One region of the Rhodococcus sp. PAMC28707 genome, then DNA from elsewhere that is predicted to be linked to it. Evidence: riboswitches for the same ligand, from Rfam matches in the RefSeq annotation. Region 1 holds a riboswitch; each other region holds the start of a gene.
What was found. Region 1 has a riboswitch for cobalamin ahead of cobN (cobaltochelatase subunit CobN). Riboswitches for the same ligand answer to the same signal wherever they lie in the genome.
Positions count from the first base shown of each region.

Region 2: another riboswitch for cobalamin. It lies ahead of E5720_RS12225 (ABC transporter substrate-binding protein); the one in region 1 lies ahead of cobN (cobaltochelatase subunit CobN).
Region 3: another riboswitch for cobalamin. It lies ahead of metE (5-methyltetrahydropteroyltriglutamate--homocysteine S-methyltransferase); the one in region 1 lies ahead of cobN (cobaltochelatase subunit CobN).

Region 1 is NZ_CP039253.1:24,720-27,996, reverse strand. Features, by position in the region: gene cobG (precorrin-3B synthase) at 1-1,129, opposite strand, end outside; cobalamin riboswitch at 1,169-1,295, shown strand; gene cobN (cobaltochelatase subunit CobN) at 1,342-3,277, shown strand, end outside.
Region 2 is NZ_CP039253.1:2,700,423-2,703,699, forward strand. Features, by position in the region: gene E5720_RS12215 (IclR family transcriptional regulator) at 1-473, shown strand, start outside; gene E5720_RS12220 (GAF domain-containing protein) at 519-1,820, shown strand; cobalamin riboswitch at 1,862-2,011, shown strand; gene E5720_RS12225 (ABC transporter substrate-binding protein) at 2,110-3,105, shown strand; gene E5720_RS12230 (iron ABC transporter permease) at 3,105-3,277, shown strand, end outside.
Region 3 is NZ_CP039253.1:1,348,527-1,351,803, forward strand. Features, by position in the region: gene E5720_RS06105 (3-deoxy-7-phosphoheptulonate synthase) at 1-852, opposite strand, end outside; cobalamin riboswitch at 1,086-1,299, shown strand; gene metE (5-methyltetrahydropteroyltriglutamate--homocysteine S-methyltransferase) at 1,424-3,277, shown strand, end outside.

The DNA.
Region 1 (3,277 bases):
CGCCGGTGGCGACGACGTCCACGATCTCGCCTTTCGGCCTGCCGCATCGACGCTCGCATCCTGACCAATGTTCGCGTTGGTCAGCAAGATTCCGGCCGGCAGCCACGGCGTCACGTAGATCCCCCCGCACGTCTGCATTCGACTTCTCGCACCCAGGTGAGCCGGTACAGGCGCTGAGGTTCACCCAAGGTGAGTCGGCATCGAAGATCAGGCCCATCGGGGCCAGTACTCGAACCACCTGTTCGGCAGCGCCCTCGTCGAGATCGCACACGACGATCCCGCGCCACGGCGTGACGACGAGCGGCTTGTCGATTGCAGCGAGAAACTCGGCGAGACGTGCGTCGAGGACGCCGAGCGCAAGGACTCCGCCCAGCGCGACGAGTCCGTCGGCCTGCGACAGCCACCCGATCGGGGGTGTATCGGACGGTCGAGTGGCCAGTGGGCCCGTGATTGTCGGGTCGTATCCGGATGAATCGAGGCCCAGCGTTGCGAGAACTCTTGCGGGTCCGTCGGCGAGCTCGGCCAGTCGCCACTCCGTTCCCCGCAACGAGACGAATATTCGGGCGGTGTCCACCAGCACATCGACGACGCTGTCGCGTTCGACCCGGACACCCGTATCAGCGCCACCGAGGATCAAGGCGAACAACTCGGGCGAGAGCGCTTGGACACCGAAGTCCGGGTCCAGAGCGGTGACATCGCCTCGGCCGTCGTCGAGGGCGAACAGTGTCCGGCCGGGAAGATCCACCAGCTCGGCACGGGCGCACAGGCCTCGGTCGAGTGCGGTGATCAAGGTTCGGACATCGGTGACACCATTCACCCGACCAGTCAAGGGCGAGGCAAGTATGTTGCGCACACGCTCGTGTGACGGGGAGGGCAACATACCGGCATTCGCAAGCCGTCGAGCCAGCTCGGTGCTGTCCCGAACCCCGCGGAATTGAATGTTGCCGCGGGATGTCAGCTGCATAGACCCGTTGCCGAGATCGCCAGCAGCCTCTGCGAGAACCTGCATGTGGGAAGGGTCGACCATTCCGCCGGGCAGCCGCACCCTGGCCAGCGCGCCATCGGCTGCTTGGTGCAAGGTCAGTGCACCTGGGCAGCGGTCGGGGGTTGTTCTCGGGTCGCTCGACATCACCTGTCCAGGCTACAAGTGCATCCTGTCGGGGTTTCCCGATGTAACGAGCCGGAGGGTTTCTTCGGTAGCATCCCCTTCGAACGGCTTCGGCCGAGAGGAAGCCGGTGTAACTCCGGCGCGGTCGCGCCACTGTGAAAGCCAGACCCTCTCCCGTGAGCCCACACGCAAGACGAATGCGGGGCGCGAAAACCCCGAGGAGGGCAGTAACCGTGATCCTGCTTCTGTCCACATCGGACACCGACCTGCTCAGCGCGCGTGCCAGCGGCGCCGACTATCGGTGGGGAAATCCTTCGCGCCTGCTCGCCGACGATGTTGCCGGGCTGGCTGAGGGCATTGATTTGATCGTGCTCCGGATCTTGGGGTCGAAGCGGTCCTGGGAGGAGGGCGTCGATGCGGTACTCGCCTCCGGCGTGCCGGTGGTCGTTCTCGGTGGGGAGCAGGCGCCGGACGCCGAGTTGATGGAGTTGTCGACCGTCCCCGGCAACGTCGCAGCTCAAGCCCACAATTACCTGGCAGAAGGTGGCCCGGAGAATCTTGCCGAACTCTTCGGCTTCCTGTCCGACACCGTTCTGCTCACCGGTCACGGGTTTTCTGCGCCCGTCCACACACCTACGTGGGGAGTGTTGGAGTCTTCGGTGACACCCGCCGATGCCGGCGGACCGACCATCGCGATCCTCTACTACCGAGCGCAGCATTTGGCCGGAAACACGGCATACATCGAAGCTCTTGCCGCGGCCGTCGAGGCGAAGGGTGGGAAGGCGCTTCCGCTCTTCTGCGCGTCGTTGCGCGCCGCAGACCCGGAACTACTGGGCGCTTTGAAGTCGGCCGACGCGATGATCGTGACTGTGTTGGCCGCGGGCGGAACCAAGCCTGCAGGCGCGTCGGCAGGCGGCGATGACGAAGCATGGGACGTGACCGAACTAGCCGCGCTGGACGTTCCCATCCTGCAGGGGCTTTGCTTGACCAGCAGTCGGGCTACCTGGGATGCGAACGACGACGGCATGTCGCCGCTCGACGTTGCGACTCAAGTTGCAGTTCCCGAATTCGACGGCCGACTCATCACGGTTCCGTTTTCGTTCAAAGAGATCGACGGCGATGGCCTGACCACCTACGTCCCCGATCACGAACGTGCTGCGCGGGTAGCTGGAATCGCGGTGCGTCATGCACGACTTCGCTACATTCCTACGTCGGAGCGCAGGATTGCCCTGATGTTCTCGGCGTACCCGACCAAACATGCTCGCATCGGAAATGCCGTCGGCCTCGATACGCCGGCAAGCGCGATTTCGCTCATGACCGAGATGCGCACCGCGGGATACGATCTCGGACCAGAGGACGGACCCGACGCCGTTCCGGGCTTGGCCGCCCGCGATGGCGACGCACTCATCCACGCACTTATCGCGCGCGGTGGACAAGACCCGGATTGGCTCACCGACGCACAGCTCGAGGGCAATCCGATCCGCATCTCGGCCGCGCGGTACCGGTCTTGGTTCGCCGAGCTCCCGGAGGACCTGACGTCCGCCGTCGAGAAGCATTGGGGACCGGCTCCCGGTGATCTGTACGTCGATCGCTCGAGCGATCCCGAAGGCGAGATCGTCATCGCGGCAATGCAGTTCGGCAACGTCGTCATCATGGTTCAACCGCCCCGCGGATTCGGCGAGCGACCCGTCGCGATCTATCACGATCCCGATCTACCTCCCAGTCATCACTATCTCGCGGCGTATCGCTGGATCCAGGCGTCGATTCAGGACGGCGGCTTCGGTGCCGATGCGATGGTCCACCTCGGAAAGCATGGCAACCTCGAGTGGCTACCAGGTAAGACGCTCGGGATGTCCGCTTCGTGCGGCACCGATGCCGCACTCGGCGACCTGCCGCTGATCTACCCATTCCTCGTCAACGATCCGGGCGAGGGGACGCAGGCCAAGCGTCGTGCCCACGCCACTCTGGTCGATCACCTCATCCCGCCGATGGCCCGCGCCGAGAGTTACGGCGACATCTCCCGGCTCGAGCAGTTGCTCGACGAGCATGCCAACATTTCGGCTTTGGACCCGGCCAAACTGCCTGCTATCAGGCAGCAGATCTGGACGCTGATGACTGCGGCCCAGATGCATCAGGACCTCGGATTGGAGGAGCGTCCCGACGAAGAAG
Region 2 (3,277 bases), 2.1 Mb from region 1:
GATCCAAAAGCGTCTGCCTCGACAAGGTCGGTGGACGGTTCGCTGCCGCGCTGCCGTCCCGCGTCGGTGGCCGGGCCGCGTCGCACGCGACGGCCGGTGGGAAGGCGATGTTGGCGTGGCTGGATCCCGAGCATGTAGACACCTTGTTCGGCGCGACCCTTCCTCGCTTCACCGACAAGACCATCACCGAGCGGGCGGTCCTCCATCTGGAGTTGAACCGCATTCGTCAGCGCCAGGGGCTGGCGTTCGGTCTCGAAGAGGCGGTCCGTGGGATCTCATGCGTGGGGTCTGCGATTCGTGGTTACGAAGGCCCGGCCGGTGGTATCGCGCTGTGTGGAGAGACGCGGAACGCACAACTCGAGCGAGTGGCACCTTTGGTCGTGGACGCCGCTCGTGAGGTTTCGCGCACTCTGTTCCCCAAACGCGGAGCGCCCCGCAGTGCCCGCAAGGCGCCCTCGACGCGAGCGAACTGACCCCACCTCTGCACTTCTATGTGAGCTGGCGCACAATTGTCGGCAATGACTCAGTCGACAGGTCCCGAGCCTGCGCTGGCGGCAGGTGAGGATCCACGCCGCTACGCGCGGATACTGACGGCCGTCTACGACGCGACGATGGCAGGCGGCAAGGGTCCCGCCCGGCCGCGCGAGGTGATCGGTGATTCGTGGCGGCGGTTGCAGACTCTCGGTATCGATCCCGAACAAAAATCCATCTCACCCTCACTTGTAGACATCTCCGATCTCGAGCTGAGCCGTCGTGATTCGGGTCTGATCGACGTACTCGACGATCTGGCTCGAGGGCTGGAATCGGTCGTTCAGGACGGAAACAACATTCTCGTTGTGGCCGACCGTCACGGGCGGGTGTTGTGGCGCAGTGGATCTACGGCAGTGCTCGATCGCGCCGACGGACTCGGGTTCGTCGAGGGTGCCAGCTGGGCCGAGGACTCGGTGGGTACCAATGCGATCGGAACTGCGTTGGTTTCGCGCCGAGCAGTACAGATTTTTTCCGCCGAACACTATGTGCGAAGCCATCATCCATGGACGTGTGCGGGTGCGCCGATCAAGGACCCGCGGACCGGTCAGGTGATCGGCGCGGTCGATGTCAGTGGGCCTGCGAGTAGCGTGCATCCGACCACGCTCGCGCTTGTGGATGCCATTGCCCGTCTTGCTGAATCCCAACTGCGCGAGCATCATCGGCAGAATTTGGATCTGCTGCGCTCGGTCGCGGCCCCCATGCTCGCTCGGTTACATTCCCCCGCATTGGCGGTCGACGCCAACGGGTGGGTAGCGGCCACCTCGTCCGTCGCGTTGCGCACTCGAGTTCTGTTGCCCGAGGATCTGGCCACGGGGAGATTCTGGATGCCGACGCTCGGTGTGTGTGACGTCGAGCCCTTGCCCGGTGGATGGCTCGTCCGGCCGACCGGGGTGGCGGAGAGGGCATCCATCTCCGAGACCGCCGGTGCCACCACGGTCCGTATCGATCTACGCCATCCGCAGCACACGCGGGTACAGATCCGTAGCGAGGTCGGGGAATGGACACACGAGCCGACGCCGCGTCACGCAGAGATTCTCTACCTGCTGGCAGTCCATCGGGAGGGGCGGACCGCGGCACAGATGGCGGCGGATCTCTTCGGAGACGGCGGAAGGGCGATCACCGTCAGGGCGGAAATGTCGCGTCTACGCAAGCAGCTGTCCGGTGTGGTCATGACCCAGCCCTACCGGTTCGACGCGTCGGCGACCGTCGAAATTTTGCTGCCGGAGGACATCAGCAGATTGCTGCCGCATTCTTCGGCACCCGCGGTTCGGTCACGACGTATCAGCTGACGGAATGTGTGGGCCTCGGTAGGCGCGCTCGACCGCTGCCGAAGCCTCTCGTGCATACTGCTGGACGAAGCACTTAGCAAGCCAGTCGTAGGGGGAAGCCGGTCGAAATCCGGCGCTGACCCGCAACGGTGGGCTGTCTCCTCTCGTGGAGATGGCAAGTCCGATTACCCAGCGGCTGTGTGTGCGACACCTATTCGTCGTGGTCTACGAATCGGCAGTCCTGCGCGTGGTTGATTTTGCTGCGCGTCGACTCTCAATTTCGTGGCTCTGAGCTCCAAGTGAGGTTCATATGTCACCATCTACTCCCTCCATCGTCCGAATTGTCGCGGTCGGTTCTGCAGCCGCGTTGCTCTTCGCGGGCTGTTCGCGTGGCGACTCGATAGACGCCACCTCGGCCGCGGCGGCGTTCGACGAGCCGGTCACCATTTCCAATTGCGGCCTCGCCCAGCAGTTCGATGCCCCTCCGCAACGCATCATTTCCATGAACGACCACGTCACCGAGGTGCTCATCGAGATGGGTGCCGCGGATCGGATCGTCGGGATGGGCTATCAGAACGCCACCCCGACTGCGGAGACGGCAGCTGCATTCGAACGAATCACCGGCCTCGCCGACGAATACCCGACGAAAGAACAGATCCTCGATCTCGACCCGGACCTCGTCGTGGGCGGCATGCGAAGTGCCTTCAACGACAAGAAGGGCCGCTCCCGGGAATCGTTCACCGACGTCGGCGTCGCGACGTTCCTGTTCTCCGAGTATTGCGGATCGGGATTCCCCGACATCGGGATGCTCGAGAAGGACTACACCCAACTCGGTGAAATCCTGGGAACCGAGGACGCAGCGAAAGACGTCACCGACGGCGTCGTGTCGGGGCTTGATGCAGTAAGCGAGAAATTGACCGGCGTGGCTCCGACCCCGACGTTCTTCTACGACTCCGGTGAAGACGTTCCCTCGACCATCGGGGGCGTCGGCGTCGGGCAGGTCATCGCTGACTACGCCGGGGCGGAAAACATCTTCCCCGAAGGCGAGCGGCCCTACCTGGACACGACGTGGGAGATCATCGGCGAACGCGCACCACAGGCGATCGTCGTCCTCGACTACGGCGATACCTCCGCGCAGGGCAAGATCGACTTCCTGAAAAGTCAACCGATCATGGCGACGACGCCTGCCGTCCAACGCGACAACTTCATCGTCGTACCGCTCGACGACTTCTTCGAGAGCCCGCGACTGGTGACGAGCGTGGACACCATCGCACGCGCACTGCACCCGGACCGGTTCCAGGACTGATGGCCACCGCCGTCGAAACCCGCACTGCGCCTTCCGAATCCACGTCGACTCGACGCTCACGCTTTCCGCTCGGCGTAATTCTTGCACTGCTGATCGTCGGTCTTCTGGCTGCAATCGCAGCGGCAGCATCGTTCGGGTCGGTACGGATTCCCGTCGGTGACGTCTGGGCGAT
Region 3 (3,277 bases), 1.3 Mb from region 1:
GCTGTTGCCGTGGCTCGCGTCGATCACCACGCGCTCGGGAAGATTCGACTTCCGGAGCCGCGCGATGGTGTCGGCGACAGTGCCCGCATCGTAGTTCGGACCGTCGGTGCCGCCGCGCAGAATCACATGGCAGTCGGGATTACCGACGGTTCTGATCAACGCGGAATGACCGTCGAGGTCCGTTCCGGGGAAGACGTGACTCGACGCCGCCGCCCGGGTTCCGTCGACGGCAACCTGAACATCACCCTCGGTCGAATTCTTGATTCCGACGGGCATCGACAAGGCGCTGCACAGCTGCCGGTGCACCTGACTGGCTGCGGTTCGTGCGCCGATGGCACCGTAGCTGACCAGGTCCGCAATGTACTGAGGGGTGATGGGGTCGAGGAATTCGCATCCGACCGGAAGACCGAGACTCGAGATGTCGACTAGCAACTGGCGGCCCACACGGAGGCCTTCGTTGATGTCGAAGCTGCCGTCGAGATGCGGGTCGTTGATCAGGCCTTTCCAGCCGAGAGTGGTCCGCGGCTTCTCGAAATACACGCGCATGACGATGTGCAGGCGATCATCGAGTTCGGTCGCCTTCGCGGCCAATCTCCGGGCGTAGTCCATCGCCGCGGTGGTGTCGTGCACCGAGCACGGTCCGACGACGACGATCAGCCTGTCATCACGTCCGTCGAGGATGTCGACGACGCCGTCGCGGCCGCGCCGTACTACGGCGGCCACTGCGTCGTCCGCCGCATGCTCACGCCGAACGGTCCGAGGAGACAGAAGCGGACTGATACTGATCGTCCGTCGCTCGTCCAGAGCAGAATCGTGCAGAGCTGGGTCGATGGTGTCGATGTCGGTTGTCATGGAGGAAGGTCCTGTTCCCAGACCGACTCGTTCACGGTGAATCCACGCGCACTTCGAGCCGGTCCGATTCCGGCTCGTGGGGTGGGGTGTCAGCGCATGGTGTCGCTGGCTGACCCACCCGGGGCCGGCCTGCTAAACCAAAAATACGTGCGCTTCATGGGGTCGAGAGTAGCAGCCCTTTCTCCAGAGGCGACCGAGCGCCTATGCTCGTGCTTGCAGTCGGTTCGCCCGCGGCCAAGAGGAGCCCCGAAGTCCGCAACGGCGACGCAAGAGGGAACCCGGTGAGAATCCGGGATTGTCCCGCAGCGGTATGCAGGAACGACCGCCGTCTATCAAGCACTGGAGAAGCCTCTCTGGGAAGCGACGGCCACTAGGAGCTTTTCTCGAGGGTTTGTCGAGATCGCGCGCCTGCGAGTCCGAATACCTGCCTTCTGTGCTGCGCACGCCGTGCGTAGCGGTTCACCGCCCCGTGGAGTGGGCGAGTAGACCTGAACTCTCGTCTTGGGCTCAGGCGTACTCGCGCGCACGGTGGTGTTCCACCCATCACGCCATGTATCTGGAGACACACGAAGTGACATTCGAATTCACTGCGACAGTTCTCGGTTCCCCCCGAATCGGCCCGAAGCGCGAACTGAAGAAGGCTGTCGAGTCCTACTGGGCCGGAAAGAGCGATGCCGCCGCACTCGGTGCCGTCGCCAAGCAGCTACGCGAGAACGACTGGCTTTCACTGAAGGCCGCAGGGCTCGACTCCGTGCCGATCAACACCTTCTCCTATTACGACCAGGTGCTCGACACCGCAGTCCTACTCGGCGCGCTGCCCGAACGGGTAAGCGCCATCGAGGACGATCTCGATCGGTATTTCGTCGCCGCGCGTGGCAACGACACCGTGCAGCCCTTGGAAATGACCAAGTGGTTCGACACCAACTATCACTACCTCGTACCCGAGATTGCAGCGAGCACAACGTTCGCACTCCACCCGGAAAAGATTCTCGGCGAGCTGAACGAGGCTCGCGCACTGGGTATTCCGGCCCGTCCGGTGATCGTCGGCCCGGTTACGTTCCTGCTGCTCTCGAAATCGGTCGGCGGTGATGCTCCGCTGCTGGACCGTCTCGACGAAATCCTCCCGCTGTACGCCGATCTGTTGACACAGCTGTCCGACGCGGGTGCCGAATGGGTCCAGATCGACGAACCGGCTCTCGTCGCGGATCGAACCGAAGCCGAACTCGCCGCCGCCGGACGCGCCTACGACTACCTCAGCGCCGTCGAGAGACGGCCGGCAATACTGGTGGCGTCGTACTTCGGGTACCTCGGTGACGCGTTGCCCGTACTCGCCTCGACCGGTATCGAGGGTTTGTCGGTCGATCTCACCACCCCGGGAACCGTCGAGCAGGTCGCAGCGGTGCCCGCTCTGGCGAGCAAGCTTCTCGTGGCAGGCATCGTCGACGGCCGCAATGTCTGGCGGACCGATCTGGACCAGGCCCTGGCCACGCTGGCGAGCCTGTTGGGCAGTGCTGGCGCGCTCGCCGTATCGAGTTCCTGCTCGCTACTTCATGTCCCGTACACGCTCGACTCCGAGACGCAGATCGTGGATCCACTGCGCTCGTGGCTGGCGTTCGGCGCAGAAAAAGTCGAGGAGGTGACCGTGCTCGCACGTGCACTTCGCGAGGGAACCGATTGCGTTGCAACCGCACTCACCTCTGCACGGGTCGCTGCGGAATCCCGTCGCACCGACCCCCGAGTGCACGACAGTGCAGTTCGCGCCCGACTCGAGGGTGGTGTGGCAGTCGATCGCAGTCCCGCTGCCGAGCGTCGGGTGGCCCAAGCGGCTCGGCTCGATCTCCCGTCGCTCCCGACGACGACGATCGGTTCGTACCCGCAGACAACCCAGATCCGTCTCGCCAGGGCCGAATTGCGCAAGGGCGAGATCGACGACGCCGAGTACGTGCGTCGCATGCAAGCAGAGATCGCCGATGTCATTGCACTGCAGGAGAAGTTGGGCCTCGATGTTCTCGTGCACGGCGAGCCGGAGCGCAACGACATGGTGCAGTACTTCGCGGAGCAACTGCATGGCTTCGCGGCCACGGCCAATGGCTGGGTTCAGTCCTACGGTTCTCGTTGCGTGCGTCCGCCCATCCTGTTCGGTGATGTGAGCCGGGCCGGCGCAATGACCGTCGACTGGATCGCCTTTGCTCAATCACTGACGGACAAGCCGGTCAAGGGCATGCTGACCGGACCTGTGACGATCCTCGCGTGGTCGTTCGTTCGCGACGATCAACCGCTGGCCGACACCGCAGATCAGGTCGCACTGGCCATCCGCGACGAGACCGTCGACCTGCAAACGGCAGGAATCGCGATCGTCCAGGTAGACGAACCTGCCCTACGCGAACTGCTCCCCTTGCGCACAGAGGACAAGAAGGCCTACCTG